3 regions of the Rhizobium sp. CFBP 13726 genome follow, and region 1 is predicted to be linked to each of the others. Evidence: predicted binding sites of a transcription regulator. Region 1 holds the regulator's gene; each other region holds the start of a gene.
What was found. The regulator LexA, encoded in region 1, represses DNA repair genes until DNA is damaged. The targets are predictions, from matches to a motif close to TGTTCNNNNTGTGTTCNG.

Region 2: the regulator LexA is predicted to act here: its motif matches at 4,806-4,823, upstream of IFT66_RS16815 (ImuA family protein).
Region 3: the regulator LexA is predicted to act here: its motif matches at 3,900-3,917, upstream of IFT66_RS21515 (metallopeptidase family protein).

The regions. Positions count from the first base shown of each region.
Region 1 is NZ_JACYUU010000001.1:885,088-895,467, forward strand. Features, by position in the region: gene IFT66_RS04370 (ComEC/Rec2 family competence protein) at 17-2,566, shown strand; gene lexA (transcriptional repressor LexA) at 2,547-3,266, opposite strand; gene IFT66_RS04380 (VOC family protein) at 3,459-4,334, shown strand; gene kdsA (3-deoxy-8-phosphooctulonate synthase) at 4,339-5,184, shown strand; gene eno (phosphopyruvate hydratase) at 5,313-6,587, shown strand; gene IFT66_RS04395 (aminotransferase class I/II-fold pyridoxal phosphate-dependent enzyme) at 6,758-8,002, shown strand; gene IFT66_RS04400 (PhzF family phenazine biosynthesis protein) at 8,255-9,169, shown strand; tRNA gene IFT66_RS04405 (tRNA-Lys) at 9,353-9,428, shown strand; gene IFT66_RS04410 (hypothetical protein) at 9,466-9,750, opposite strand; partial or broken gene IFT66_RS23885 (BA14K family protein) at 10,296-10,380, shown strand, end outside.
Region 2 is NZ_JACYUU010000003.1:592,851-603,230, forward strand. Features, by position in the region: gene IFT66_RS16795 (glutamine synthetase family protein) at 1-846, opposite strand, end outside; gene IFT66_RS16800 (NAD(P)/FAD-dependent oxidoreductase) at 902-2,149, opposite strand; gene IFT66_RS16805 (MDR family MFS transporter) at 2,436-3,902, shown strand; gene IFT66_RS16810 (hypothetical protein) at 3,997-4,287, shown strand; gene IFT66_RS16815 (ImuA family protein) at 4,884-5,642, shown strand; gene IFT66_RS16820 (Y-family DNA polymerase) at 5,560-7,074, shown strand; gene IFT66_RS16825 (error-prone DNA polymerase) at 7,085-10,345, shown strand.
Region 3 is NZ_JACYUU010000006.1:141,772-152,151, reverse strand. Features, by position in the region: gene leuB (3-isopropylmalate dehydrogenase) at 1-651, opposite strand, end outside; gene IFT66_RS21540 (RidA family protein) at 697-1,086, opposite strand; gene leuD (3-isopropylmalate dehydratase small subunit) at 1,097-1,702, opposite strand; gene IFT66_RS21530 (hypothetical protein) at 1,829-2,071, opposite strand; gene IFT66_RS21525 (HpcH/HpaI aldolase/citrate lyase family protein) at 2,215-3,090, shown strand; gene IFT66_RS21520 (DUF1737 domain-containing protein) at 3,087-3,293, shown strand; gene IFT66_RS21515 (metallopeptidase family protein) at 3,328-3,765, opposite strand; gene IFT66_RS21510 (hypothetical protein) at 4,057-4,710, shown strand; gene IFT66_RS23620 ((2Fe-2S)-binding protein) at 4,806-5,117, shown strand; gene bfr (bacterioferritin) at 5,083-5,568, shown strand; gene IFT66_RS21500 (RNA pyrophosphohydrolase) at 5,662-6,195, opposite strand; gene IFT66_RS21495 (divergent polysaccharide deacetylase family protein) at 6,211-7,410, opposite strand; gene IFT66_RS21490 (S41 family peptidase) at 7,492-8,823, opposite strand; gene IFT66_RS21485 (murein hydrolase activator EnvC family protein) at 8,813-10,237, opposite strand; gene rlmH (23S rRNA (pseudouridine(1915)-N(3))-methyltransferase RlmH) at 10,344-10,380, opposite strand, start outside.

The DNA.
Region 1 (10,380 bases):
GGCGGGATAAACCATCATGGCGAATGGCGGAGCGATTTTTGAGGCAGCCAGCAGCAAGCCGATGATGCTTGCTTCGACACCCCACGCAATCGCACTCTGGACGCCCGAATCGGCATCGCAGACAATGCCCGCGGAAGTCCGGAATGATGGTCGAAACGACCATCATTCCGAGGATGTTTTCCTAGGATATGTGGTCAGAGACCGGCCCGTTTCCAAATGGCTGAGCACGTCGTTGAGCGAGGAGGTTTCCCACGGTCATGGGTTCCTCTTCCTGCCTGTCTTGCTGGGCGCCGGCGCTGCGTTCTGGTTCGCACTTCCTTGGACGCCATCGCCATTCATTCTCGCAACCATGCTTGCGATCTCGATGGTGACCGCAGGGCTGACACGGTATCGCGCGCATCCACTGTCTCGTGCCAACCTTGTAATCTGCCTGCTTCTCTCCGGTTCTGCACTGGCGGCGCTCGAAACCTGGCGGTGTTCGACGGTCGTGCTCGATTCGCCCGTCACGACGACCATCAGCGGGATTGTCGAACGACGCGAAGCCGATGCACAGCGCCGCTGGCGCTATATCCTCAGGATCGAGCAGACATCTGAGCCCTCGCTTTCACGACCGCCACAGCGCGTCTCGGTTCTTGCCAGAAGCCAACACGAACCTGCAGACATCGGAGAGCGCGTTTCCGGCCGTGCCCGTCTGTCGCCACCCTCTGGCCCGGCGCTTCCCGGATTGAACGATTTCGCCTTCTCCTCCTACTTCGATCAAATCGGGGCCGTTGGCTTCTTTTACGGCGCGCCTAGCGTACAACCGGCGATCGATGACCAACCCGGGTTATGGTCGGACATGCAGCGAGGGCTTTTTGCGCTTCGCAGCGCAATCGGCAGTCGCATCCGCGATACGGTCAAGGGGGATGCGGGCGCTTTTGCTGCCGCAATCGTGACCGACGAGCGCCGTGCAATTTCCCGTGAGACGACCGAGGCGCTTCGTCTGTCCGGGCTGGCCCATATCGTCGCGATCTCAGGCCTGAACATGGCGCTGGCAGCCGGTATCTTCTTCGTCGGCGTCCGCTCCGTCCTGTCGCTGTTTCCAGGCTTTGCGCAGGCCTATCCGATCAAGAAGTTTGCCGCGTTCGGTGCGCTTGTCATGGCGACCGCCTATTACCTGATTTCCGGGTTCGGGGTTTCCGCCGAGCGGGCCTATATCATGATGGCGGTGATGCTGGTCGCCGTGCTCGTCGATCGACCCTCCATCAGCCTTCGCAACGTCGCCCTTTCGGCAATCATCATCCTCGCCATCTCGCCGTCGGAGATTTTGGGTCCGAGTTTCCAGATGTCGTTTGCGGCAACCGCGGCACTGGTGGCAGGGTTCGCCCTCTGGACGCGATATTTCGCGAAAGGAAAGGAGGAGACAAAAGGTAGCAACCATTGGATAACGGGTGTCGCGGCGACGTTCCATTTCATTGCCGGGATCGTGGTGACGTCGCTGATCGGCAGTACGTCGACGTCGATCTATTCGATCGAGCATTTCCACCATCTGACCACCTACGGCCTCGCGGCCAATCTCGCGGCCATGCCGATCATTTCCTTCGTGGTGATGCCGGCAGGGCTTGTTGGCATGTTGCTGATGCCGTTCGGGCTGGATGCTCCCTTTCTGTTCATCATGGGCGAGGGGCTGCGGATCGTCATTCGCATTGCCGAGATCGTCGCCGCATGGGGCGGCGATATTGCCATCGGCCGGCAGAACCCGCTTTTCCTGCCTCTGGCGACGGCAGGCTTTCTGCTTCTGACGCTGCTGCGCACGCCGCTGAGGTTGACAGGCGCGCTGTTCATGGCGGTGGCTTTGCTCTTTGCGGTCCGCTCAGGCTCGGCGCCGAGGCCTGATATCGTCATATCCGAAGACGGCGCATCGGTCGGCGTGATCCAGGATGACAAGATCACCCTCAATCGAACCCGACCGCCGGGATTTATCTACGATCAATGGCGGCGAGCGCTGGTGCTTGAGACCGGAGAACAACCGCTCGCCTTGCCGGTTCTTGCCTCTTCGGAACCAGCGCGAGGTGCCAGCCTTGCGAAAAGCGATGACAGACCATCTGGACCACATTCGCGACCGGATTTGACGCGCCGGGAAATCGAATATGTCAGGGGTTTTCTTCAAGCATTGAAGCCCGGACGATTCGCCTGTCTGCCGAAAATCCTGTGCGCGGCGCAGACTGCTCAGGACATCCGGATCGTCACTATCGAAGACAACCGATACACCGGTCTTGCCTGCGATTTCGGTCGGATCATCGTCTCGCCCGGCGCACGCTTCGATACTTGCCGCTCCGGCGCCTTGCTTCTCAGCGGGCGGACGTTGCGCCGGACTGGCGCACTGGAAATCACCATTATTCCGAACGCGACAGCGCCAGACATCAAGATTACGGCGGCGATGCGAGACAGCGCACAGACCTCAAGCCGTCCGTGGACCGTCCACCGGTTCTATGACTGGCGAACGCGACAACTCGACTTTGGCATCCCGGAGGCTGTTGCTGCGCATCTCCGGGATGACAGCGTTCTTAATGATAGCGGCGAATAAGGCCGACAAGCTTGCCCTGGACCTTCACCCGGTCGGGCGGGAAGATGCGGGTCTCGTAAGCCGGGTTTGCAGCTTCCAGTGCGATCGAGGCACCCTTGCGGCGAAACCGCTTCAGGGTCGCTTCTTCCTCATCGACAAGGGCAACGATGATATCGCCTGGACTTGCGGTGCTGGTATTCTTGATGATGACGGTATCGCCATCGAGGATGCCGGCATCGATCATCGAATCGCCCTTCACTTCGAGCGCGTAATGATCGCCGGAACCCAGCATCTCGATCGGAACGGCGATGTCATGGGTGTTGTTCTGGATCGCGGAGATCGGCACGCCGGCAGCGATTCGACCCATGACCGGAATGTTTGTCGAGAACGGATTGTCCGCCATGACCGGCGCCGGCTTCTGAGCGACGACCGGTTGCGTTTTGCCGAGGCTTCCCTCGATGACACTGGGAGAAAATCCCCGTCGCGGATGAAGGTTCGCCACATAGGCGTCAGGCAGCTTGATCACTTCGAGCGCGCGTGCTCTGTTCGGCAGACGGCGAATAAAGCCACGCTCCTCGAGCGCGGTGATCAGCCTATGGATGCCGGACTTCGATGCAAGGTCGAGAGCGTCCTTCATTTCGTCAAACGACGGCGGCACGCCTGATTCTTTCATCCGCTCGTGGATGAACAGAAGTAACTCCTGTTGCTTGCGTGTCAGCATGGACGGGACCCTCAGAATTGGAAACAAATGCAGAACGGACGCTATATGTTCTATCTGTGTTCCGCAAGCCCCAAATTTCTGCTCAAGAATAGTCTCATTTCAGCGTTCGATCACGTATTCAGTTCGTGCGCAGCACTTGCCGAGTTTCCCGCGATAGCCAATGTTCTGCGGAATAAGACTTTGGGGGTGTAAGTGGGTAACAAGTCAGTCGATCATTTGGTTCTGCCCGTTGCAGATCTGGCGTCAGCGCGGGGGAGGTTGACCGCTCTCGGCTTTACTGTGGCACCTGAAGGTGTTCACCCTTTCGGCACAGCCAATGCCTGCATATTCTTCGCGGATGGCTCGTACCTCGAGCCACTGGCCATTGTGAACCGTCGGCAAGCCTCGCTTGCGGCAAAACGAGGCAACGTGTTCACCGATCGCGACATCCGCTTTCGCGGCCAGCGGAAAAGGGAAGGTCTATCGGCGGTGGTCGTCGGGACGCAGGATGCAGCGGCCGATCATAGCCGTTTTGTGGACGGGCACATGTCTGCGGGCGAGATGCTTCAGTTCTCCCGCCCGATGCAGTTGCCCGATGGTGGGGAGAGCGAAGTCTCATTCCGTCTGGCGTTCGCGGCAGTCCCCGAGGTCGATGACATCTTGCTGTTTTCCTGCCAGCGAATGGCCGCATTACCGGCAGATCGCGGTGGTCTAGATGAGCACGCAAACGCCGTTACAGGCCTTCGAGAGATCGTCTTTTCTGCAGATGACCCGCTGGAGTTTCTGCCGCTTCTCGAAACCGTGTTCGAGACGCAACCCGAGCAAGGGAAAGACGGTCTGCGGATCGAAGCTGCCAATGCCAGCATCCGCATTCAATCCAACGACACGTTCAGCGACGAGTTCCGGTCTTCGATGAAGCCCTTGTTATCGTCGCGCCTCGCTGCGCGCGGGATCATCTTCAAGACCACCGATCTCGCCGTGACAGAGATCACCCTTGCTGCTAATGACGTCGCATTCATCCGCAGGGATGGCCGCGTGATCGTGTCGGCAGCCCCGGGGCAAGGTGTGGTTTTCGGTTTCGAGGAATAGTGAAATGACAGTCTCCGCCAATTCTGAAGTGTCCGTGGGCGAGGGGAGTTCGAAAGTCGTTTTCTCAAACACGGCAAAGCTCTCGCTGATTGCCGGTCCCTGTCAGATGGAAAGCCGCGATCATGCGTTCATGATCGCCGGCACGCTTGTCGAACTCTGCAAGAAGCTCGGCATCGGCCTCGTCTACAAATCCTCCTTCGACAAAGCCAACCGCACGTCGATCTCCGGCAAGCGCGGCATCGGCTTGGACAACGCGATGGCAATCTTTGCCGATCTCAAGAAGGAATACGGCTTTCCGGTTCTGACCGACATCCACACGGAAGAGCAGTGCGGCCTCGTGGCCGACACGATCGATATCCTGCAGATCCCCGCCTTCCTGTCGCGCCAGACCGACTTGCTGGTCGCGGCTGCAAAGACGGGTTGCGCGATCAACGTCAAGAAGGGGCAGTTCCTGGCACCCTGGGACATGAAGAATGTTCAGGCGAAGTTCCTAGAAAGCGGCAATCCCAATGTGATGCTCTGCGAGCGCGGTGCGTCGTTCGGCTACAACACTCTCGTTTCCGACATGCGTTCGCTGCCGATCATGGCGTCGCTCGGAAGCCCTGTTATTTTTGACGCAACCCATTCCGTCCAGCAGCCAGGCGGCCAGGGCGGCTCTTCCGGCGGCCAGCGCGAGTTTGTCGAAACGCTTGCCCGTGCAGCCGTCGCAGTCGGTGTTGCCGGCGTCTTCATCGAAACCCACGAAGATCCTGACAACGCACCGTCTGACGGTCCGAACATGGTCTACCTGAAGGACATGCCGCGGCTTCTGGAAAAGCTGCTGGCCTTCGACGCCATCGCAAAAGGCTGACGGCGTCGAAAAACCGCCGAATTGACTGGACTGTAATCCGCGTGTCATCGACGATCGCACAATGTCGATGACACGCCTGTTCGCTGAGCCTGCGAATTCAGGCTCGCACATTAACCGAGGAGAGACCCTTGACCGCCATTACCGACATCATCGCTCGCGAAATTCTGGACAGCCGTGGCAATCCGACCGTCGAGGTGGATGTTTATCTGGAAGACGGCTCGATGGGCCGCGCCGCCGTTCCGTCCGGTGCCTCCACGGGTGCGCATGAAGCCGTCGAACTTCGCGATGGTGGCAAGCGCTATGGTGGCAAGGGCGTCGAAAAGGCTGTCGAAGCCGTCAACACCGAGATCTTCGACGCGATCGGCGGCTTCGATGCCGAAAGCCAGATCCACATCGACAAGACCCTGATCGCGCTCGACGGCACCCCGAACAAGTCGCGCCTGGGTGCAAACGCCATTCTCGGCGTCTCGCTTGCCGTTGCCAAGGCCGCAGCCGAATCGTCCGGCCTGCCGCTCTATCGCTATATCGGCGGCGCCTCCGCCCATCTTCTGCCGGTCCCGATGATGAACATCATCAACGGCGGCGCTCACGCCGACAACCCGATCGATTTCCAGGAATTCATGATCATGCCTGTCGGCGCCGAGACGCTGAAGGATGCCGTGCGCATGGGTGCGGAAATCTTCCACGTCCTCAAGAAGGAACTGGCAGCGCAGGGCCACAACACCAATGTCGGCGACGAAGGCGGTTTCGCACCGGGCCTGAAGAGCGCGCCGGAAGCCCTCGACTTCATCATGAAGTCGGTCGAAAAGGCCGGCTACCGGCCGGGCGATGACGTCCACCTGGCGCTCGATTGCGCAGCCACCGAGTTCTTCAAGAACGGCAAGTATGAGCTGGAAGGCGAAGGCCGTTCGCTGGAGCCCGAAGCAATGGCTGATTACCTGGCAGAACTTGCCGGCAAGTACCCGATTATCTCGATCGAAGACGGCATGTCGGAAGACGACTGGGCCGGCTGGAAGTATCTCACCGACAAGATCGGTTCCAAGGTTCAGCTCGTCGGCGACGACCTGTTCGTGACCAACTCGGCCCGTCTGCGCGATGGGATCCGTCAGGGCACAGCCAACTCGATCCTCGTCAAGGTCAACCAGATCGGCTCGCTCACCGAAACGCTCGATGCTGTCGAAACAGCGCACAAGGCAAGCTACACGGCCGTCATGTCGCACCGTTCGGGTGAGACGGAAGACTCGACAATTGCCGATCTCGCAGTTGCCACCAACTGCGGACAGATCAAGACCGGTTCGCTGTCGCGCTCGGATCGTCTGGCCAAGTACAACCAGCTCATCCGCATCGAGGAAATGCTGGGTCCTCAGGCTGCCTACGCGGGCCGCTCGATCCTCAAGGCCTGATCATTCCGGTCGACTGAGGCAAAATATTCGAGAGCCCGCGCCACTTGCGCGGGCTTTTGCGTTTTACAATTCGTGATCACACCGTACCAAAAACCGATAGGTCAGTATTGTTGACCTGTCGGAACTTATGTAAACCGAAGCCAAGAATATTGAAATAAAAGGAAACGCCCGTGCTTGATTGGGACCATATTTTCGCGACGCGCTCCAGCCGCATGAAAGCCTCCGAGATCCGCGAATTGCTGAAGCTGCTGGAGCAGCCGGACATCATTTCGTTCGCCGGCGGCATTCCGGATCCGGCACTGTTTCCGGCCGAGGAATTCCAGAAGGCCTATGCGGATATCTTCTCAGGCGCTCAGGTGAACTCGGCGCTGCAGTATTCGGTCAGCGAAGGCTACAAGCCGCTACGCGACTGGATCGTCGCCGATGTCGCCAAGATCGGCATCGACTGTACCGCCGACAACGTTTTCATCACGTCAGGCTCCCAGCAGGCGCTCGATTACCTCGGCAAACTGTTTCTGTCGCCGAACGATACGGCGCTGGTGACATGGCCGACATATCTAGGTGCGCTCTCCGCATTCAACGCCTATGAGCCGACCTACGATCAGCTCTCGGTCAACGGCAACCGCACGCCGGAAGCCTATCGCGAGACGGCGTCGAAAGCCGGTGGCTCGGTGAAGTTTGCCTATCTGTCTGCCGACTTCTCCAATCCGACCGGCGAGACGATCGATCTCGCAGGCCGCGAAAAGCTTCTGGCACTGGCCGACGAACTCGATATCGCGATTCTCGAAGATGCCGCATACCAGAACCTGCGCTTCGATGGCGAACCGGTCTCGCCGATCCTCGCTCTCGACATCGCCCGCAGCGGCGGCATCGAAAAGACCCGCACGATCTACAGCGGCAGCTTCTCAAAGACGCTTGCACCCGGTCTGCGCGTCGGCTTCGTCATCGGAGCGATGCCGGTCATCCGCAAACTGGTGCTGTTGAAGCAGGCGGCCGATCTGCATTCGTCGACGATCAACCAGATCGCCGTCGAGCATGTCGCTTCGCGCGGTTTCGATGAACAGGTTGCCAAGATCAAGCGGGTCTATAGCGGCCGCCGCGATTCCATGCTGGCGGCACTCGCGAAATACATGCCGAAGGGAACGACATGGACAAAGCCCGAAGGCGGTATGTTCGTGTGGCTGACGCTGCCGGAGGGCATGGACGGTGCCGAGCTTCTGGCGAAGTCGCTGGCAACCGAAAAGGTCGCCTTCGTGCCCGGCAAGGCGTTCTACGCCGACGGCAGCAACGCCAACACGCTGCGCATCAGCTTCTCCTGCGCCAACGACGAGATGATCGACGAGGGTATCAAGCGGCTCGGAAGACTGATCGGCAATGCCGAGACCCGCGAGCACGAAGCGCTCCCGATCATCTGAATATCGGTGTACTGAGAAAGGCGAACCAGCGATGGCTCGCCTTTCTCACATACTGTTGGCGACCTGTTCACCTGCAGGTGACGCTCGGCTTGGGGCGCCGCCTATCGTGCCGACGCGGCCTTCTCCGAGGCGCCCAGCACGTCCGACCGTAAACGACGCCAATCAAATCACCAGGCGGTGACGTTGATCAGGGGTTGCGCCACGGGACGCCGTCGGGCAGTTTTGCGCCCGGTATATGAGGAGGAGTTTGCATTGGCGCGTCCCTACAGCATCTATGACGTTTTCACCGACGCTAAGCTTTCCGGCAACCCGCTTGCGGTCATCTTCGATGCAGATGGTCTCGACGATGGCGCGATGCAGGCCATTGCCAAGGAAATGAACCTCTCGGAGACGGTGTTCGTCCAGTCGTCGACAAACACCACCCATTCGGCAAAGCTGCGAATCTTCACACCGGGCCGGGAGCTTCCGTTCGCGGGACATCCGACGGTCGGGACGGCCATCGCCCTTGCCGAGCGCACCAACGGGCGCGACAGCGATCTCGATCTGGTCTGCGTCCTTGAAGAGGCGGTCGGTCCGGTTCGGTGCGCCGTGCGTTTGCGCCAGGGGGAGGTGGGGTTCGCCGAGTTCGATCTGCCGAAGAAGTCGCAGCGGATCGACCTAGCTTTGAACCGTCAGGGCATCGCGGACGCGCTCGGCGTCGAGCTGACGGATATCGGGTTCGAAAACCACGTCGCGTCGATCTGGAGCGCCGGTGTGCCCTTCCTGATGATCCCGCTGCACAATCTTGCAACTGTCCAGGACATGGAATTCGATGCGCCGCTTTGGGAGAAGGTCGCTCCCTTCGTCGAGGGTGCGCTCGCTTCGGCCTATGTCTATTGCCGCGGCGGCGTTCATCATCAGGCGAAATTTCATGCCCGAATGTTCTCGCCGGATATGGGCATCGCTGAAGACCCAGCCACGGGTGGGGCGGTAGCGGCATTGTCCGGCGCGATCCATCATTTCGACGGCCTGCCAGATGGGCATTACCCTTTTCTGATCGAGCAAGGCGTCGAGATGGGACGTCCGTCCTTTATCCATCTCCATATCGATGTGCAGGAAGGGGCCATTGCAAAAGCCCGGATCGGCGGACAAGCGATCCGACTTGCCGAAGGCATTATCGAAATCTAGGCGATATTTTTCAACCCGTTGATTTTGTTACCATAAGTCCGGATGTCCTCGCAAAGGCAGTTCGCTGGCGCAAAAAAGACGCCGCTGATCCAACAAATTTCGCGGGAGGTGCTGGACAAGCCCAAACTTCCTCTTTATACGGCCCTCACACCGGCGGAAACGACGCTTCGCCAAACCGGTTACGGGTGATTAGCTCAGTTGGTAGAGCAGCTGACTCTTAATCAGCGGGTCGTAGGTTCGAGCCCTACATCACCCACCAAATCAATCCTTTACATCGAAATGTTCAAATGCCGGTTTCACCGGCAGATGGCGTTTCCGTTACCGTTGACGACGCAGTTTCGCTGCGTCGCGCCGACGCTTCCGGGGCGTGGTGAGGGCCGTTCCTCGATGACACCGGGTCTGCGTCCACCCATATGTCCCGAGACGCCATCGCCTTGTGGCCGTCCTTCAAAATTCTCGTTTCCATAGGTGCCGTAATATCCGCCCGTCCCATCCGGCTGAATTTCGGTATTGCGAAACTGCTGTGCTTCAGCCGGCAAGGCGGCGAGCGTGACCGCAAAGGCAGCGATCAGGGTTCTCATCGGAATCTCCTCCCGTATGATAGTCTATCACAATCTGAATAGCGCAACTCTGGGGCCTCCTGCCGAGCAAATGTCGGCTTTTTTGTACCACCCTGCATTTGTCTCGGGCGAGGTTGCAATTCGTTCGGAACCCTCTGCGCGCGCATGCATTTTGTCCGCATGTTGAAAATCTGCGGAGCATCCTCGTCGTGAAAGCGATCCTTCTACTTCTGAGCGGGCTTGTCTTGGCCGTCACGGTCTTCTTGAGTGGCGTTGCGGCTACGGCCTATCTCATTGCCGAGCCGGCGCCTCATCGCTTTTCCAACGTTGACCATCCTGATCTCTGGACCTCGACACCCGTGGTCGTGAGCAGCGGCGATCAGCGTTACGAGCGGATTGCTGCCGTGACCGCAAAGATCGATCTGCCGGCGTCGGATGCGCAGGGGCAGCCCGTAGCTGCCCAGGACCAGGCGACGGATGCGGTGGATGGCGTCCAGACGGCTTCCTTGGATGAGGCAGACCAGGCGTCGGTAGATCCTGTGTCCGATGCATCGGTTAACCAGGCGCATGCCGACTGGTGCTTCGCGCGCTACCGTTCCTACAGGCTCGAGGACAACACCTACCAGCCTTACAGGGGTGGCCAGCGTCGGG
Region 2 (10,380 bases), on a different contig from region 1:
CCCGTTCTCGCCCATATAGACATTGCGGCCGTCGCTATCGATCAGCGAGAAATGCACATGCATGCCGCTTCCGGCCTGCGTGCCATAGGGCTTTGCCATGAACGTCGCGTCGAGATCGTTGGCGCGCGCCACGCCCTTGACGATCCGCTTGAGGAGCACCGCATAATCCGCAGCCTTCAGCGCGTCTGGCACGTGGTTGAGGTTGATCTCATACTGGCCCGGGCCGTTTTCCCGCAGTGTCGTATCGGCCGGTATCCCTTGCGCCCTCGCTGCAGAGGCGATGCCGTGGAAGACATTCTCGAAATCCTGCAGCTCGGAAATCGAGAGCACCTGTGTCTGGCCCGTATGCCAGCGGCCCTCGCGTGAATTCGGTGGCCGCACCGGGTCGATCGCCGACCGGATCGGGTCGATCAGGTAGAATTCCAGCTCCGTCGCCACGACCGGCGTCAGGCCGATCCGCTCGAAACCTTTGAGAACATTCGCCAGAACCTGGCGCGGATCGCCGTAAAATCCGGTCCCGTCCTGCTCGTTCATGCCCAGTAGAACCTGCGCCGTTGGCCGCTTCAGCCATGTCACGCGCGACAGTGTGTCGGCGATGGGAAAGCAGATGCCATCCGGATCACCGGTGCCCTCCGCAAGGCCCGCGGCATTGACGTCGCGTCCCCAGACGTCGAGCGCGTAGACCGAGCGCGGCATCGCCATGCCCTTCGAAAGCACGTCGAGCGCTCGTTCGCGCGGGATCCACTTGCCCCGCGGCACGCCGTTGACGTCGATCACGAAGGCTTCGAGAACCTCGATATCGGGATTGTCATCGAGAAAGGTCCGGGCTGTATCGATCGTATCCATGAAAACACCGGTAGCCCAGACTTTCTCCTGCCGCTAGACCAAATGAAGAAGAGGGTCAGACGTTAAACCGCTCCGGCCTGTAAGCGGATATGTCGATCCGGGTCTTTTCGCCCATCATCGCTTCCGCGATGACCTGACCCGTGACCGGACCGAGCGTCAGGCCGTGATGCGCATGGCCGAAGGCGAACCACAATCCGTCGTGACGCGGCGCCTTGCCGATGACAGGCATCATATCCGGCGTGCAGGGGCGGGCACCCATCCAGGGCTCCTTGTCCAGCCGCTCACCAAGCGGAAAGATCTCGCGTGCCACAGCTTCGGCGCGGGCAAGCTGAACCGGTGTCTTCGGCGCATCGCGGCGCGCAAATTCGGCACCGGTCGTCAGCCGGATCCCCTGGTTCATCGGGGCCAGGAAATAGCCGCGCTCTGCATCCATCGTCCAGCCGTTGAGTTTCGCATTGCCCTTTGGCGCATAATGCATGTGGTAGCCGCGCTTGACGCCGACGAGGAAATTGTAGCCGAGCGGCTTGGTCACCGTGTCCGACCACGGACCAAGTGCGACCACGACATCCTTCGCCTCGACCACGCCTTCGCCGGCAATGATGCGCCAGCCGGTCGCGGTCTTCGAAAGGCTCTTTGCGTCACCCGTCAGCACCCGACCGCCAAGCTTTTCGAACAGCGCCACATAGGCACGCGTCAGCGCGAGCGGATCCTTGACCGCCCACGGGTCTTCCCATTTCAGCGCGCCGATGAAATCGTCGGAGAGATTGGGTTCCGCAACCGCAAGTTCCGCAGGCGTCAGAACCTTGAAGGAAAGGTCGTATTCGCGCTTCAGTCGGTCGGCTTCGCGCACCGTCTCGTCGAGCTTGGCCTGCGAGCGGAACACTTCCTGCCAGCCGTTCTTGGCAATCAGATCCTCGGCGCCCGCCTCGCGGATCAGTTCGTCATGGGTGGCGATCGAATGCTCGATCAGCGGCGCATAGGCGCGGGCGATCAGCTCATGCCTCGGCACATTGGAATGCCACCAGTATTTTGCCAGAAACGAGGAGACCGACGGCATCGCGCTCCAGTGAAAATGCGCGTCGATGCGGTTGTTCCTGGCATAGCGCAGGATCTGGGCGAACTGCTGGGGAAAGCTGTAGGGGACAACGCCCTCGCGCTGGATCAGGCCGGCATTGCCGTAGGAGGTTTCCATCCCGGGCTCCCTGCGGTCCACCAGGGCGACCGATTTTCCCCGTCGCGCCAATTGCAGAGCCGTCGAAACACCGATGATGCCGGCGCCGAGAACGATCACATCCGCTGCCATGATATTGAATCCATATGAGATAACTGAGCAGGTCACCATGACGCCGGGTCAGGCGCAGCGCAAATGAAAATTGCAGCGGCCGCCTGGATATCCAAGGGGTGAGGAGCGCTTGTGGAACTTGATCTAAATCAAATATAGCTTGACGCAACCAAGTTTGCGCTCCTAAGTCGATGACGCACTGACGGCCACCAGAACTTGCAGATGCACGCTTTGCAGACGCAATATCCTGCCGCGACCGCCGAATTTCTCTCTTGTCGCGCCCTCCGTCAGGGCTTCGGATTCATTCATGTCTGAAAAAGTCTCACATCGCGGGCTCGTCGTAGCCGCGATCATGGCAAGCATGGCGATGATCGCCATCGAAGCGACCATCGTCTCCACCGCCATGCCGCAGATCGCAGCCCAGCTCGGGCAGCTCAATCTCTACAGCTGGGTGTTTTCCGCTTTCCTCCTGTCGCAGACCGCGCTGACCGTCGTCTTCGGCAAGCTTTCCGATATCTACGGGCGAAAGCCGATCGTGCTGGCTGGCATCGCCGTCTTCCTGGTCGCCTCCATCCTCTGCGGATTTGCCTGGTCGATGCCGTCCATGATTGCCTTCAGACTGCTCCAGGGCATCGGCGCTGGCGCCATTCAGCCCGTCGCCATGACGGTGGTGGCCGATCTCTTTCCGGGCAGCCAGCGTGGAAAGGTTCAGGGCTATCTGGCCAGCGTCTGGGCGCTCTCGGCCGTGGTTGGCCCGCTGCTCGGCAGCGTCATCATCCATAACCTGCCCTGGGCCTGGATCTTCTGGATCAACGTGCCGGTCGGCCTTGCCGCTGCCGCAGCGTTCATCCTGTTCTACCACGAGGAAAAGCACACCCGGACGGTCTCGATCGATATCCTGGGCGCCGTGCTGTTTGCCGTCTCCATCTCGGCGCTGATGATTGGCCTCACGGTCTCCGAGACCGGATTGTCGACGTCCGCGATCGTCTCCTTCGTCCTGTTCGCCGTGTCGCTTGCGCTGTTCATCTGGCAGGAGCGCCGCGTCGAAGAACCGATGGTCGCGCCGGATCTCTGGCTCTACCGACCGATTGCGGCCGCCAACATCTCTGTCTTCTTCGCCTCCATGGCGATCATGGGGCTCACCACCTTCCTGCCCATGTATGTGCAGACCGTGCTCAACCAGTCGCCGCTGGTGGCAGGCTTTGCACTGACCATGCTTCTCTTGGGATGGCCGTGCGGCGCAACGATCGCTTCGCGGAACTTCACCCGGTTCGGGCTGCGGCCGATCATGCTGGTGGGCGCCGTGTTCGTCCCCGTGGGAACCTTCCTCCTGACCCTGCTGACGCCATCCAGTTCGGCGGTGCTTGCGGGTGCCGGCTCGCTCGTCATGGGCTTCGGCATGGGCCTTCTCAATATCGGCGCACTGATCCTCACCCAGGGAAGCGTCGCGGCCTCGCAACGCGGCAGTGCCACGGCGTCGAACGTGTTTTCCCGCAACCTCGGCAGCACGCTGGGCGCGGCGATTCTCGGGGCGGTGCTGAGCTGGGGCCTGGTCCATACGACCAGCGGACAGGCGATCACGACCGACCAGCTGCGTGCTCTCCTGAACGGAACCGGTCTCGTGAGTGGCGATGCCGAAGCGGTTCGCCTTGCGCTGCAGGACGGCCTGCACGCGACCTTCCTGACCATGCTCCTGTTTGCCGTCCTGATCGTGCCCGCTTGCCTGTTCGTGCCCCGCGATGCCGTCCACAAGGACGAGCCCGCGCCGGCCTGAACCTTGAAATCTGGCGCCAACATGCCCATTTCGCTGTGAACGGGGCCCTATCGGGACCGATATCGTCACAACGACTATTAAGGTGGGTGGCACGATGCAGCAGATGACAAAGACAATCCGGGACCTGACGATCGAGGAGCGCGAAGACGCGCTGATCACCATGGCGCACGCGCTTGAAGGCGCTGCCAGAGAAGCTCTCGTCGAAGGAAACCGCCAGTTCGCCGCAATCTCCGGCAACATGGCCGAAGCGATCTTCATCAACGCCGACCAGCTTGCACGCGATCACGTCGAGGAAGCCGAACAGGTTCTCGAACAGGCCGTCCAGATCATGGTCGAATATGAAGCTGAACACCCCTACCGGATCGTCAGCACCGCGATCCACTGAGGACGGCGGCACGGCGGGCGACGGGCAACCTTGCCCGCCTCCCGCATTCTCTCGCAGTGGAGAAGACGCCACCTGATGCGGCAAGCCTTCACTGGTCTCCTATACAAAACGTCTGACATTGAACGCCTGCAAATCCAACGTCGAGTTCCTCGGCGATGGCGCAGATGGTAGCGTTGTGCTCCTTGGTGTCTGCGGGAATGGGAAAGAGCCAAAGGGCGGCGGCTCGTGGGCGGATGGCCGCAGACGGCCATAGTTCCGTTTGAGCGCGAGTGTTCATCCCTTAGGCTCTGCCACACATCGCCGTTACATTCTTGATATGCAGATTGGCGATTTGAGAACGGAAAGTTCTCACGGTTTTCGTGTCGCCCCAGCTAAGATCAAGAACATGCAAAAAATCTCAAGCACTCCATCGAGCCTCTCAAGCCGCCTACAAAGCTGATTCAGAACGATGAATCTTCACCGGCGCTAAAATGCCGAGAGCTATCCCGTTCTGACCCCGCTTGACTCTTCTGTCGCGGCGGAACAGAAACAGAACACCAACATTCTTTGGGACATGAAGTCCTGTGCAACGCGAACCTTGAGGAGGGCCGTGAACGATGTCGCATGCCCCTGCCTCAAGGCTTGTCGAGGAACTGAGAGACCGGATTGCGCATCTGGAAGGCAGCGTGTCGCGCAAGGCGCTTGTGCTGCCCTTCGGGGTGCCTGACGTCGACGAGCGATTACCGGGCGGGGGGCTTGCCTATGGCGCCTTGCATGAAATTGCAGGCGGCGGGGCGGGTACAATCGATGGTGCCGCGGCCGCCCTGTTTGCGGCAGGTATTGCGGCCCGGGCCAAGGGAAAGGTTCTTTGGTGCCTGACCCGGCCGGATCTCTTTGCGCCGGCGCTGTCGCAGGCGGGGCTTCACCCGGATCGCGTCATCTACTGCGAAGCGGACAGGGAGGAGGACGTGCTTGCCTCGATGGAAGAGGGGCTGTCCTTCGGGGGATTGGCGGCCGTCGTCGGGGAACTGGTGAGGCTGCCGATGACCGCGTCGCGGCGTCTTCAACTGGCTGCCGAGAAGACGGGGACGCTCGGCCTGGTCGTCCGGCGCTGGCGACGGCAGACGGAGGCCTCCGACTACGGTCAGCCGACGGCGTCCACAACACGCTGGAGGATCAGCACCCTGCCGTCCGAGCCGCTTCCTGTCGCCGGCGTGGGACGGGCGAGGTGGCTGGCGGAATTGATGCGGGTAAAGGCGGGGCAATGTGCCGAGTTTGAGTTAGGAGCCTGCGATGCCGAGGGTCGTGTCTGTTTACTTCCCCTATCTAGCAACGGATCGGATACGTCGGCATGGCGAGGAAGCCGTGTCGGTTGACCAGCCGCTGGTCGTGGTCTCGCGCAGCGGCTCGAAACGCTGGATATCGGCAGCCGATACGGCTGCCCGCAAGCTGGGCCTCAAAGTCGGCATGGCTGCCAGCAAGGCACAGGCGATGATTGGCAACCTTCATATGGTGGACGCCGATCCCGTTGCCGACGCCGCAGCCGTCGAGCGCCTGGCGCTATGGGCGCTTCGTCAATACAGCCCCGTCGTTGCCGTGGATGGAACGGATGGCATCGTCATGGATACCGAAGGTGCCGATCACCTTCAGGGTGGTGAAGAGCTGCTGATCTCCGGCGTTGTCAACGGTCTCCGCGGCAAGGGCCTGACGGCACGTGCCGCTGTCGCCGATACCTGGGGTGCGGCGCATGCACTGGCGCGACTGACGACGAACGAAACGACGGTGGTGCCGCGCGGTGATGTCACCAAGGCCGTGATCGGACTTCCAATCCACTGTCTGCGGCTTGCGGCAGATACGATCCAGGCATTGCGCATCCTGGGTATCGACACGGTAGGAGAGCTGTCGGCACTGCCGCGTGCGCCGTTGACACTGCGATTTGGTCCAGAGGTCGGACGCCGTCTCGATCAGCTCTTCGGCCGTCTTGCAGAACCCATCGAGCCGTTGCGCACGCCGGATCTGGTCGAGGTGGCGCGCAATTTCCAGGAGCCCATCGGTGCGCCCGATACGATTGCAAAATACGTCCGCCGGCTGGTGGCGCAACTGACGGCAAAGCTGGAGGAGCGGGGGCTGGGCGTCCGGCGCTCCGATCTGATCATCCATCGCGTCGACAACACACGCCAGTGTCTTCGAGCAGGACTTGCCAAGCCCGTGCGTGATCCTGCCCGCCTGACAAAGCTTCTCTGTGACCGTATCGAAAAGATCGACCCGGGCTTCGGCATCGAGCGGATGGTGCTGGTGGCGGTCATGGCCGAGCCGCTGGAAATAAAGCAGGTCGCAAACGCGCTGGTAGAAGAGGCGGTGGTGGATGTGACGCCGCTTGTCGATATTCTCGGCAACCGGGGCCAGCGCCTTTACCGCATCACGCCGGTGGCCTCCGACGTTCCGGAACGATCTCTCCGGCGGATCGGACCGACGGCCGTCGAGACGGGTGCCGAGTGGGCAGCCAGGTGGCCGCGGCCGTCACGGCTGCTGGCTTATCCCGAAGAAATCGAAACCATGGCTGTCCTGCCCGACCAGCCGCCAGTCGTCGTCACTTGGCGCGGCAAGCGCCGCCGCATCGTTCGTGCCGATGGGCCCGAGCGCATCTTCGGCGAATGGTGGCTCCGGCCGCGCGAAATGCAGGCGGTGCGCGATTACTTCGTGGTCGAGGACGAGCACGGCGATCGGCTGTGGGTCTTCCGCGCCGGCGACGGCGTCGATGCAGGCACGGGGTCACACAAATGGTTCCTCCACGGCATCTTCGGGTGAGGCTTGAACTATGCGCTATGCCGAACTCCAGGTGACCACGCATTTCTCGTTCCTGCGCGGTGCAAGCTCCGCGGAAGAACTGTTTGCCACGGCCGCCGCACTGGGCATCGACGCCCTTGGTGTCGTCGACCGCAACTCGCTTGCCGGCATTGTCCGGGCCTGGGAGGCGGCTAAGACAACCGGGGTGCGCCTGGTGGTCGGCTGCCATCTCGACCTCACGGATGGCATGTCGCTGCTCGTCTACCCGACGGACCGGCTCGCCTATTCCAGGCTCACCCGGCTGCTGACGCTTGGCAAAAGCCGGGGCGGAAAGGCCAAGTGCGTTCTCGACCTTGCTGATGTCGAGGCCTATAGCGAGGGCCTCATCGCGATCCTCATTCCGGATGAGGCGGACGATATCTATGCGGGTCAGCTCCGCAAGGTGGCCGCAGTCTTTGGTGACCGCGCCTATGTCTCGCTCTGCCTGCGGCGGCGTCCGAACGACCGGCTGCGGTTGCATGATCTGTCGAACATGGCGCAGCGTCACAAGGTGAAGACGGTGGTGACCAACGATGTGCTCTTCCACGAGCCCGGCCGCCGACAGCTTCAGGACATCGTCACCTGCATCCGCAACCGCACCACCATCGACAGCGTCGGCTTTGACCGGGAGCGGCATGCTGACCGCTTCCTCAAGGCGCCGGAGGAGATGCACCGCTTGTTTGTCGACTATCCCGAAGCTCTCGCAAGAAGCCGCGAGATCGTCGAGCGTTGCCGTTTCGACATGAGCGAGCTGCAGTACCAGTATCCTGAAGAGGCAATTGTGCCAGGGCTCGACGCCCAGCAGTCGCTGGCCAAGTTCGCCTGGGAAGGTGCGGCGGCACGCTACCCGGAAGGCATTCCCGACAAGGTCCGCAAGGCGATCCTGCACGAACTCGACCTCATCCGGAAGATGAACTACGCCCCGTACTTCCTCACCGTCTTTTCCATCGTCCGCTTTGCCCGCTCCAGGAACATCCTCTGTCAGGGCAGAGGGTCAGCTGCCAACTCCGCCGTCTGCTATTGCCTCGGGATCACCAGCATCAACCCGGAAACAGGAGACCTCCTGTTCGAGCGCTTCGTTTCGATGGAGCGTAACGAGCCGCCGGATATCGACGTCGACTTCGAGCATAACCGGCGCGAGGAGGTCATCCAGTGGATATACGAGACCTATGGTCGCTCGCGCTCCGCCCTCTGCTCCACCGTCACCCGCTACCGAACCAAGGGTGCGCTGCGCGATGTGGGCAAGGCGCTCGGCCTGCCCGAAGACCTGATCGGTCAACTGACCTCCGGCGTCTGGGGCTGGTCGAAGGATGGCATCGGCGAAAAGCAGCTCAGGGAAAACAACATGAACGCGTCCGACTACCGGCTGCGTCTGGCGCTCGACCTTGCCTCGCAACTCATGGGAGCGCCGCGCCATTTGGGACAGCATCCCGGCGGCTTCGTGCTGACGCAGGACAGGCTGGATGATCTTGTCCCCATAGAGCCCGCCGCCATGGATGACCGCCAGGTGGTGGAATGGGACAAGGACGATATCGACGCGTTGAAGTTCATGAAGGTGGATGTGCTGGCGCTTGGCATGCTGTCCTGCATGGCCCGCTCCTTTGAGCTGCTGGCGGAGTACAAGAACGAAGCGATGGGTCTGGCAGACGTTCCGCAGGAGGATCCGAAGACCTACGCGATGATCCGCAAGGCGGATACGCTTGGTACCTTCCAGATCGAAAGCCGCGCCCAGATGGCGATGCTGCCAAGGCTCAAGCCACGCACCTTCTATGATCTCGTGGTTCAGGTCGCCATCGTCCGCCCTGGCCCGATCCAAGGCGACATGGTGCATCCCTATCTGCGTCGGCGGGAGGGCAAGGAGAAGGTGGAGTATCCAACGCCGGAGCTCGAGGCGGTGCTTGGCAAGACGCTCGGCGTCCCGCTCTTCCAAGAGAGCGCCATGAAGGTTGCCATGGTCTGTGCGGGTTTCAGTGCAGGCGAGGCGGACCAGCTGCGTCGGGCCATGGCGACCTTCAAGTTTACGGGCGGCGTGTCGAGGTTCAAGGAGAAGCTCGTCAACGGCATGGTCAAGAACGGCTACTCTCAAGACTTCGCGGAGCGGACGTTCAGCCAGCTGGAAGGCTTCGGCTCCTATGGCTTTCCGGAAAGCCATGCAGCTTCGTTCGCCCTCATCGCCTATGCCAGTTCCTGGATGAAGTGCCATCATCCGGATATCTTCTGCGCCGCTCTCCTCAACTCCCAGCCCATGGGGTTCTATAGCGTTGCCCAGATCGTCACCGATGCCCGCAACCACGGGGTGGAGGTCCGGCCCGTCTGTGTCAATCGGTCTCGCTGGGACTGCACGATGGAGGAGACCGGAAGGCCCGGCCGCTTTGCGGTTCGTCTCGGTATGCGCATGGTAAAGGGGCTGCCGCTGAATAATGCTGCCAGAATTGTTCTTGCCCGTGTTGACCAGCCTTTCGAGAGTGCCGACGACATGTGGCGGCGATCCGGCGTGCCGACAGCGTCGCTGGTCAAGCTGGCAGAGGCCGATGCCTTCCTACCGTCGTTGAAGCTGGAACGGCGTCAGGCGCTCTGGGACATCAAGGCGCTGCGCGACGAGCCGCTGGAACTATGGGCGGCAGCCGCAAAGCGTGAAGAAAAGGTCGTTGCCGAGATGCAGGAACCCGACGTGTCGCTCAAGTCGATGAAAGAGGGCAGGGAGGTCGTTGAGGACTATTCCCATACGGGCCTCAGCTTGAGGTCGCATCCTGTGTCTTTCCTGCGTCCGGAACTGAAGAAAAAGCGGATCGTCACCTGCGCCGAAGCGATGGGTGAGCGCGATGGCCGCTGGCTCTGGACCGCGGGCCTCGTCCTCGTGCGTCAGAAGCCTGGTAGCGCCAAAGGCGTGATGTTCCTGACGCTCGAAGATGAGACGGGCGTCGTCAATGCCGTCGTCTGGCCCTCGCTATTCGAGAAACAGCGCCGGATCGTCATGTCGGCTTCGATGATGGCGATCCATGGCAGGATACAGCGCGAAGGCGAGGTCGTGCATCTGGTCGCCCAGCGCCTGTTCGACTTTTCCGGCGATCTCTCCAGTCTCGGCGAGCTTGGCGGCGACTTCCCCTTGCCGTACGGCCGTGGCGACGGAGCCAAACATGGCAGCGGGCCTGATCCCCGCGACAATCCGAAGCCTGTCATCCCGACGCGCGACATCTATATCCCGGATCTCCACATCGATACGCTCAAGGTCAAGTCGAGAAACTTCCATTGACCGGCAAGGATGTCAAAGACAGCGTTGTTGATATT
Region 3 (10,380 bases), on a different contig from region 1:
CACATCGGAATACTTGGCCTTGTGGATCTCGGTGACGACCTGGTTCCACAGCACGCCGGATTTCATCACGTTGCGCTTTTCCATCGAGCACACGGCATTCTTGCGGGTGCGCGCCAGTTCGAAGGCAACGCCTGCGATGCGTTCGATCTCGTAGGTGTCGTAGATCTGGGTATCGATGCCGCGCTTCTGGCCGTTGCCGAGATCGATGATTTCCTTCGGCTCACCGAAATAGACGCCGCCGGTCAGTTCGCGGATGATCAGGATGTCGAGCCCGTCCACCAGTTCGGGTTTCAGCGAAGAGGCGGCGGCAAGCGCCGGATAGCAGATGGCCGGGCGCAGATTTGCGAAAAGCTCCATATCCTTGCGCAGGCGCAGCAGGCCGGCTTCCGGGCGCACCTCATAGGGCACACTATCCCATTTCGGACCGCCGACGGCGCCGAACAGGACGGCATCGGCCGCCATCGCTTTTTCCATATCCGCGTCGGAAATGGCGGCGCCATGCGCATCATAGGCGCAGCCGCCGACCAGACCTTCGTCGGTGACGAAATCGGCACTCATGGCGTCGTTCATATGGGCGATGATCTTGCGCACTTCGCCCATGGCCTCTGGACCGATGCCATCACCGGGAAGCAGGAAAAGGTGTTTTGCCATTGTGCAGATGTCCTTGATTGTTCAGGCGGCGGTTGGGCAGCTGTTTCAGGAAGCGCCGGCACCGATGCGTGCGGTCACTTCGATCTCGATTTTCATTTCAGGGGTGGTGAGGCCGCAGACGATCATGGTCGCTGCCGGCCGAATCTGGGCAAATACCGATCCGACGACCTCGACCACGGCATCGTAGTCGGCCATGTCGACGAGATAATAGCGCACGCGGACCACGTCCTTCAGGCTGCTGCCGGCTTCGCCAAGCGCTTTTGCGATAGTGGCGAGCGCGTTGCGGGTCTGGTCGGCAACATCGTCAGGCATCGTCATCAGGGCATAGTCATAGCCCGTCGTGCCCGAGACATAGACCATGTCGCGGTCGACAACCGCGCGGGAATAGCCGATCCGTGCTTCGAAGGGTGATCCGGAGGAGATATGCGTGACCATCTGATGACCCTCAGAGCCAGGGGCGTTCCGTGCTGTTCTTGTCCTCGAAACTCGAGATCACGGTGTCGCTCTTCAGCGTCGATGCAATATCGTCGAGACCTTCGAGAAGGATCTGGCGGCGGCCGGGATCGATGTCGAAATGGAGCGAGCCGCCATCCGGGCCGGTGATCTTCTGCGCTTCGAGATCGATCGAAATGACGGCATTGGAGCCGCGATCCGCATCGTCGAGCAGCTTTTCGAGATCTTCCGGAGATACGATGATCGGCAGGATGCCGTTCTTGAAACAGTTATTGTAGAAAATATCGGCAAAGCTGGTCGAGATCACGCAACGGATGCCGAAATCGAGAAGTGCCCAAGGCGCGTGCTCACGCGACGAGCCGCAGCCGAAATTGTCGCCAGCCACCAGGATCTTGGAATTGCGATAGGCCGGCTTGTTCAGGATGAAATCCGGGTTTTCTGACCCATCCTGATTGTAGCGGGATTCTGCAAACAGTCCCTTGCCGAGACCGGTTCGCTTGATCGTCTTCAGGTAGTCCTTGGGAATGATCATGTCGGTGTCGATGTTGACGACCGGAAGCGGCGCTGCGACGCCTGTGAGTTGCGTGAACTTGTCCATGATCTGCCTCCAAGGGAGTTGTCGTGAAGGCCAAATAAAGCAATTTGCCGCCGATTTGAAGGGCATTATGCCTTCAACCGGTACTCCGCTGCGCCAGAGCGCGCAGGCGGAGCGAACATGATGACGCTAGAGGTCGATGATGGTACCGCGGCCGTCGTTCCACACACGGATATCGCGGCTGGCCGGCTTTGGTCCGAACGATTTCGCTCGCACGGGTACAGGGTTCAACCTGGTCGAGATCGCCCTACCAATTGAAAGAAGGACGAGAATGCCGGCAAATGCGACGGTCAGAGACGCTGTAAAGAGCGCCGCCATGGCAAGCACCGCAATAGCTGAGGCGACGACGAAAAATGCACGAATGTTTTGCATGGATCATACCTTTCAACGTCTGAAATGTGGGACCGGCCGGCCCCGCTTACAAGTGGTTTCACGACCTCCTGTCTTGCCGAGGGCCAAAAAGCTTGTCACAACCACGTTATGACTTTTCCCAATGATTACATGGTCCCGAAGCGATGGCCGCTCTGATCCGGCGCTCGCTCCTGAGCGTTCCCGCGAGCAACACCCGTGCGCTTTCGAAAATCCCGCAGCTCGACTGCGACGGCGTGATTTTCGATCTGGAGGATTCCGTGGCATTCGCGCAGAAAGCGGAAGCGCGGGATAACCTCCGCAGAAGCTTTGCCGAGCTGAATTCCGATGGTCTCGAGACGGCTATCCGGATCAATCCGCTCACAAGCGAATTCGGTCCTGCGGATCTCGAGCTCATCGTCGAACTTCTGCCGGATGCGGTGGTCATTCCCAAGGTTGAGCATGCGGACGACGTCCGGTTGATCGCCGAGCGCCTTTCTCAGGCGGGCGTGCCGGAGAGGGTCTCTATCTGGGCGATGATCGAAACGCCGCTCGGCGTCCTCAACGCCGCCGAAATCTCGAGCGTGGGCGGACGGATCAAATGCCTCGTCGTGGGGCTCAACGATCTTCGCAAGGCAACGGGTGTTTTGCCGCAACCGGGGCGGGCCAATCTCATACCCTGGTTGATGCAGGTCGTGCTGGCGGGCAGGGCCTATGGTGTCGATGTGATCGACAGCGTGTTTAACGATTTCAGGGACGAAGTCGCGTTCGAAGCCGAGTGCGCCCAGGGCCGCGCCATGGGATTTTCAGGCAAGATGCTGATCCATCCGGCGCAGATCGACGCGGCCAACCGTCATTTCGGTCCTGATGATGATGCGCTTGAAGAGGCGCGCGCCATCATCGAGGCCTTCCGCCAGCCGGGAGCCGAAACGCTCAACGTCATCAACCTCGACGGTCGCATGGTCGAGCGTCTGCATCTCGAAGATGCGGAAAAGCTCGTCGCCAGCGCGGCGGTCATCGCCAACAGAAAGAGAAAGCCATGAAAGTATATCGTTTCATCACCGGTCCTGACGATGCCGCCTTTTGTCACCGGGTGACGGCGGCGCTGAACAAGGGCTGGGAATTATCCGGTTCGCCAAGCTACGCCTTCAACGGCAAGACGGGCGAGATGCATTGCGGCCAGGCCGTGATGAAGACCGTAGAAGGCAAGGAATACAGCCCCGAGATGAAGCTCGGCGAGCAGTAAAAAGCTAGGCCGAGGTGTGTCGGCCAGCGCTGGATCAGCGCTGGCTTGCTTCCTCGGCGCTCGCCTCGATGCGCTCCATGTCGTCGTCACTCAGGCCGAAGTGATGGCCGATCTCGTGAATGAGGACGTGGGTGATGATATCGCCCAGCGTTTCCTCGTTCTCCGCCCAGTAATCGAGGATTGGCCGGCGATAAAGCCGGATGCGATTCGGCAGTTCGCCGGTTTCCACCGTAAACCGCTCGGAAATGCCACGTCCTTCGAACAGGCCCAAGAGGTCGAACGGCGTTTCGAGCGCCATGTCTTCAAAAACGTCGTCGTCCGGAAACTCCTCGACCTCAATGGTGAGGTTCGTCGTGAGTTTGCGGAATTCGTCCGGAAGGTGGCTGTAGGCTTCTAATGCCAGCGACTCGAACGTGCTGATCGTCGGCGCATGGCGATCCTGCCAATCATCGGTCTGGTCAATGCGGGCCATGGGATCTCCTTCCAACTCAGGCACATATAATACCTGAAGCAGCTATTTCGAGAAAAGAATCATTGCGATAGCTTTTAGAGGAAAAGATTCCTGATCGGGAGCTGTTGACTCTTTGCCACGTGTCTGGAATCCATAAGAACATAAAGCGAACATTATCGATGGAGTTAACGCCATGGCCAAAGGTGCCTGGGCGCGGGAGAGACTTTTGCCCTGCGCAAGCCGATCTCGGAGACGGAAAGCGGTTGGCGAGCTTGCTCCTGATGCTCGCGTCTGGTCTGGATTGGAACCCGCATGACCGCCTGTTTTCGATTCCCTCTGGCGCATCGACAGAGGCGTATTCTGACACTCGTGTTCCCGCGTCTGTCAACCGACAGAATCGCGCGCCGCCGCTGGGGTATGGACTGGCGGTCTTCCCGCCATCATGATCATCCACCGATCGTCTTTGCCGGGCGCCACGCCGACAGGATGTGCCTGACAGCGCTCGACGCCGCCGCCGAACGCCTTAACCTGAAGCTGGGACAGGGCGTTTCAGAAGCGCGAGCGATCTTTCCGGAGCTCGACGTGATGGACGAAGACGATGATGCCGACGCGGCGCTTCTGATGGCGCTCTCCGACTGGTGCGACCGATATACGCCACTGGTGACGCTAGAAGGGCGAAACGGGCTCTCTCTGGATATCACGGGCTGTGCGGATTACGGTGGCGGAGAGCAGGTCTTGCTCGGCAATGCCTCCCGCAGACTCCGTCAGATGGGTTTCGACGTCAAAGGGACACTCGCATCTTTGCCGGGCGTGTGGAGCGATTCCGCTTCTGCCGCGGACGGAACCTGTGGCGGCGCGTTGTTTCGATCGAGTGACATCCGAGCCTTTCCAGAGATATCGCAGCGACACAGCAGCCGGTTAGGCATCACTGCCTCCGATCACGGATCGTTGATAAGGGGGTTATGATATGTCAATTACCGGGCTGGATTCTTTCTTGACATCGCTTGTCCTCTTTTGCAAAAAGTCTGTATCGAGGTCAATGTTCTCCAGGTCGATCCAAAATGCTGGTTTGCAGTTGCAATTACATCACCGAAAGGGAGATCAAGGATACGATCATCCAACTCCTCACTGAGGACTGTTGGCAGCTGATCGTTCCCGTCAAGGTCTACCATGCAATGGAAAAACGCGGCCGCTGCTGCGGTTGCTTTCCCAATGTCGTTGATCTGATCATCAAGACCACTGAGGAATATCACGCCCAGCGGCACTCGACGGAAGCTGACGTGATCGTCTATATGTCGCGCTTGAAACAACTCCACGAAGAAAACAGGAGAGCGGACATTGAAAGGCGACTTACAGGTCATCGAGCGGCTTAACGAGGCACTCTTCCTCGAACTTGGCGCTGTGAACCAATACTGGCTGCACTATCGTCTCCTGCATGATTGGGGTTTTACCAAGCTTGCCAAGAAGGAGAGGGCCGAATCCATCGAAGAGATGCAGCATGCCGATCGCCTGATCGACCGCATCATCTTTCTCGAGGGTCATCCGAACCTTCAGACGCTGGCACCGCTTCGCATCGGCCAGAACGTCAAGGAAGTTCTCGAAGCCGATCTGGCTGGCGAATACGATGCCCGCACCGCCTACAAGGCGTCGCGTGATATCTGTCACGCCGCCGGCGACTATGTCTCCATGAAGCTTTTCGAACAGCTGCTGATGGATGAGGAAGGTCATATCGACTTCCTGGAAACGCAGCTCGAACTTCTCTCGAAGATCGGCGAAGAGAGATACGGCCAGCTCAACGCGGAATCAGCCGACTCCGCTGAGTAAAGCTCAAATCATCGACACTCTATCGCTCGAGCCCGGTGGAAGATGCTTTCACCGGGCTTTGCTTTATCCGACCAGCGCTAACCGGACGTGCAATCAGCCTGCCGGCGCGAGGTGGGCAAATTCGGCGACGACCCTGTCATAGACCGCGCGCTTGAACGGCACGATCAGGCCGGGCAGATCCTGCATCGGCTTCCATTCCCAGGCATCGAATTCAGCCGTATGGCCGCCCGGCGGCGGGTTGATGGCGATCTCGCTTTCATCGCCGTCAAAGCGGAAGGCAAACCAGCGCTGCGTCTGGCCGCGATACTTTCCCTTCAGTCCGATACCGATCAGGTGTTCCGGAAGATCGTAATTGATCCACTCGCCGGCTTCGGCAAGCAGCGCGACGGAACGCATGCCCGTTTCTTCGTACAGTTCACGATAGGCGGCGGGCAGGGGATCTTCGCCCTTGTCGATCCCGCCCTGCGGCATCTGCCACAGTTGCGGAGACCCGTCGAATTCGCTGTTGCCGGCAGCAATGCGGCGTCCCGCCCAAACGAGGCCCTCGCTGTTGAGCACCATGACCCCGACGCAGGGACGATAGGGAAGATCGTCCGCTTTCACCGGTTTCTTGTGATCCTTGGCCATATCATTCCCCTTGCTTCAAGGTGCCACGCTCTCGCGGGCAAGCGTCGATACACCGACGATTTCAACACCGCGTTGCGAGGCTTCGTCGGCCCATTTGCGGATCGCCGCGATGCTCTCGTCGAAGGCGGAGGCGATGCCGATTGCCGTTCCCTTGCGTTGGGCTATCCGCTCCAGTTCGTCAAGTTTCTTGAGGATCGCGTCGGATTGAAGCTGACCGTCCAGGGTCAGGTCACCGAAGGCGTGCGGCAGTTGCATCGCCTTTGCCAGCACCTCCGTCTTCGACTGGGCCGAGGTGCCGTCATCGAGGAACAGCAGGCCGCGGGAGGCCATGTCGCGCAGGACAGGCTCAAGCGCCTTGACGTCGGAGAGATAGCGGCCGCCCTGGTAGTTCATGATCCCCGTATAGTTGGTGATCTCGCCCATCGCCACATGCAGTCGCTCAAGGTTCTTTGCCGCCGGATCCTTGACGAGAAGCGTGCCGGGTCCGGGGTCGTTGGCCGGGTAGTCGTAAGGCTCGAACGGGACCTGGATGAGGATTTCATGGCCCGCGCGGCGCGCTTCCTGCATCCAGCGCTGCAGACTGTTGCCGCTTGCGGCAAGGCCGAGCGTCACGCCTGATGGCAGTTGCTGGATTGCGCGCTGGGTGCCCGTCTGGCTGAGGCCGAGGCCACCGACCACGATCGCGATCCTTGTGCCGCGGGCGCCGGACCAGGGACGTGCATACTGGTCCATGGGCCGGCTGCCGTCCTCGCCGAGGATCGGCAGTTTGCCGTATTCCGTGTCTTCCAGAAGAGACGTATTCGGCTCTGCCGCAAATCGCGGGTCCTGGCCAATTCTCTGGGCATTGATGAGGACGGGACCGTTTCCATCCCTTGCGCGCGGCGTGTATTTTGTCACGACCGAGCCGTCCGCCATCCGGTTCTGCTCAATGGTCGCGCCGGAATTCGGATTGGACCGGGGCATGCCGTTGGGGTTGGCATTTTCGGGAGAAACTGCATCATCGGTAGGTGTCTTGGGGGCGATCGCCGTGGAGGAGGGGGGCTCGCTCGAGGCGATGCGCTCAAGCTGAGGGTCGTTTCGCATCGCATAGATCGACAAGCCGACGACGGCAATCACGCCGATGCTTCCTAAAACGGCAACGGCCGACAGGCGACGCGCCGTTCGTCGCTTCGGCGGCCGGTTTTGACCGAGCGGTGCATGGAGATCGCTGCCCAAGGGATATGCCCGCGTCTGCGCTGCCGAAATGAATGCGGTCAGGCGGCTGTGATGAAACAGCCGCCTGACCGGTTTGCCTGATTAGTTCTTGACGGCGGCCGCAGCCTTGTCGGGGCTTGCCGGGAAGGACGGGTCTGTCTTTGTCCCATGCAGCAGGTCCATGGCATAGTTCAGCTGCAGGTCGTCCTTGGTTTCCGGCGGCACATAGGCAGCCGAACCGGAACCCTCATCGGTCTCGGCCGCGCCCTGGATATGGCCCTTGAGGCTGGATTCGCCTTCGGCGCGGACCTTGCCTTGGAGTTCCGGCGGCAGCGGCTGCTCGACCTTGATGTCAGGCGTAATGCCCGTTCCCTGGATCGACTTGCCCGATGGCGTGTAATAGAGCGCCGTCGTCAGACGCAGTGCTCCGGATTCACCGAGCGGAATGATCGTCTGGACGGAGCCCTTGCCGAACGAGCGGGTGCCGACAACTGTTGCACGCTTCAGGTCCTGAAGGGCACCGGCGACGATTTCAGATGCGGAAGCCGAGCCGCCGTTTACCAGCACGACCACCGGCTTGCCATCGGTCAGGTCGCCAGGGCCAGCATTGAAGCGGCGTGTCTCATCTGCGTTGCGGCCACGGGTGGAAACCACTTCGCCGCGTTCCAGGAACGCATCGGAGACGTTGATCGCCTGGTCCAGCAGACCGCCCGGGTTGAGCCGCAGGTCAAGCACGAAGCCCTTCAGCTTGTCGGCAGGCACGTCAGCCTTGATCTTCTTGATCGCCTTTTCGAGATCGTCATAGGTCTTCTCGGTAAACGAGATGACGCGCACATAGCCGATGTCGCCAGCTTCGACGCGCGATTTGACGGCGCGCACGGCGATGATGTCGCGCATGACGGTGATGTCGAGTGGCTTGTCGGCACCCTGACGGATGACGGTCAGCTTGATGGGTGTGTTGACGGCGCCGCGCATCTTTTCGACCGCGTCTTCAAGCTTCAGGCCGCGAACCGCCTGGCCATCGATTTCGGTAATGAAGTCGCCGGCAAGAATTCCAGCCTTGGAGGCAGGCGTGTCGTCGATCGGTGTGATGACCTTGACGAGCTCGTTCTCCATCGTCACTTCGATGCCGAGACCACCGAATTCACCGCGCGTCTGGGTGCGCATGTCTTCGGCATCTTTGGAATTCATGAAGCTCGAATGCGGATCGAGCGAGCTCAGCATGCCGTTGATGGCATTTTCGACCAGCTTGTTTTCATCCGGAGGCGTCACGTACTGGGCGCGAACGCGCTCGAACACGTCGCCGAAGATCGACAGTTCCTTATAGGTGGAAGCCCCGGCGGCCTGAGCCGGGACACCGGCCGAATAAATGACGCTCATCGCGGTCGCACCCAACAGTGCTCCGACGATGACAAGAGAAGCCCTACGAATCATTTCGCGCCCTTCCAGTTTCTTTGCTGGCCCACCACGGTTTAGAATCAACCGGAGTGCCGTCTTTTCGGAATTCAATGTAAAGCGTCGGACGATCCGTTTCCAGCGCCAACGCGGTCGCACTTGCTACTCTTTTCTCACCCATGGCAGCGATCGGTTCGCCAGCAAAGACAAACTTGCCCTGCCGCGCGTTGACCATGTCCATTCCTGCCAGAACAACATGATAGCCGTCGCCGGCGTTCAGGATGATCATCTGGCCATAGCTCCGGAATGCACCGGCAAACACGACCAGCCCATCGGCCGGTGCCGTCACCACTGCGCCGGGGTTGGAGGCCACGGTCATACCGCGTGCCGGGTGTCCCGTCCCGTCTGCATCGCCGAACGCACGCAATATTTCGCCGGCAACCGGAAGCTCAAGTTTTTGCCTGAGGCTTGAAAACGCGTATGCGGGCGCAATGCGGTTTTTGTCGGGCACACCGCTTTCGGCCAATTGCCGGGCTTTTTCGCGTTCCTCTTCGGACATCTGCCGCCGACGCTCTTCCTCGGCACGGGCCAGATCCATGCCTTCGCGCACGGATGCGATCTGTCCTTCAAGCCCCTGAATAAGATCCTGAAGCGAGGTGGCGCGGCCGACAAGTTCCTGAGAACGCGCGCGTTCTGCGGCCAGCTGTCTTTCGTTCTCGGCATTCAGCTTGGCGTTTTCGGCGAGCAGCAGGTTCATGCGCCGCTCTTCCTCGACGCCTGCCGTGATGGTTTGCGAGACGGCTTCCTTTTCCCGTGCCGCTTCGGCTTGCAGGCTCGCGAGATTTTGAAGATCCGTGACCAGCCTTTCGGCCTCCGCCCGGATGCCGGGCACGACGGCGCCGAGCAGGATGGCGCTTCTGACGGAACCCAGCGCATCATCGGGGGAGACCAGCAGCGCCGGCGGCGGGCTGCGGCCCATGCGTTCCAGAGCACCCAGCACTTCGGCAAGAATGGAGCGACGCCCCCTCAGGGCCACGCGGATCTTGTCCTCCTGCACTTTCAGCGAGGCGAGCTTGTCTTCGCTCACCTGGATCTTCGACTGCAGGTCCTTGCGGCGTGCGGCTGAATCGATCAGGGCCTGGCGCATATCCGCAGACGTCTTCTTGATGCCGGAAATGCTGTGCTCGATCTGAGCGACCTTTTCCGACGAGAGGCTCATGCTTTTGGCCAGCACTTCCAGCTCGCCGCGGGTCTCGTTGCGTCTCTTTTGAAGATCGGCTGTCGGATCCGCCAAGGCTTCGGTCGCGGGCGGGGAGGGTTGGGCCGCAGGCGGTGCCGGCTCCTGTGCCAAGGCAATCCAGTGAAACGGGGGCAGGCGGAGAGGCGCGAAGGCAAGCGCCGATGCCATCGCTGGCAGCGCAAGGCCCAGGGCTATGGCTCTCCTGATCGTCATTGCGTTCTCGAATCTGCAGCGGACCTGCGAAGGCTAGGCTGATTCGCCGGGGCCAGCCATAAACAACATCGTGTTTCGCAACATCGGCCCGGAAGGTAAACGAAGTCTAAACGCGGTGGTAGGGATGGCCTGAAAGGATGGTG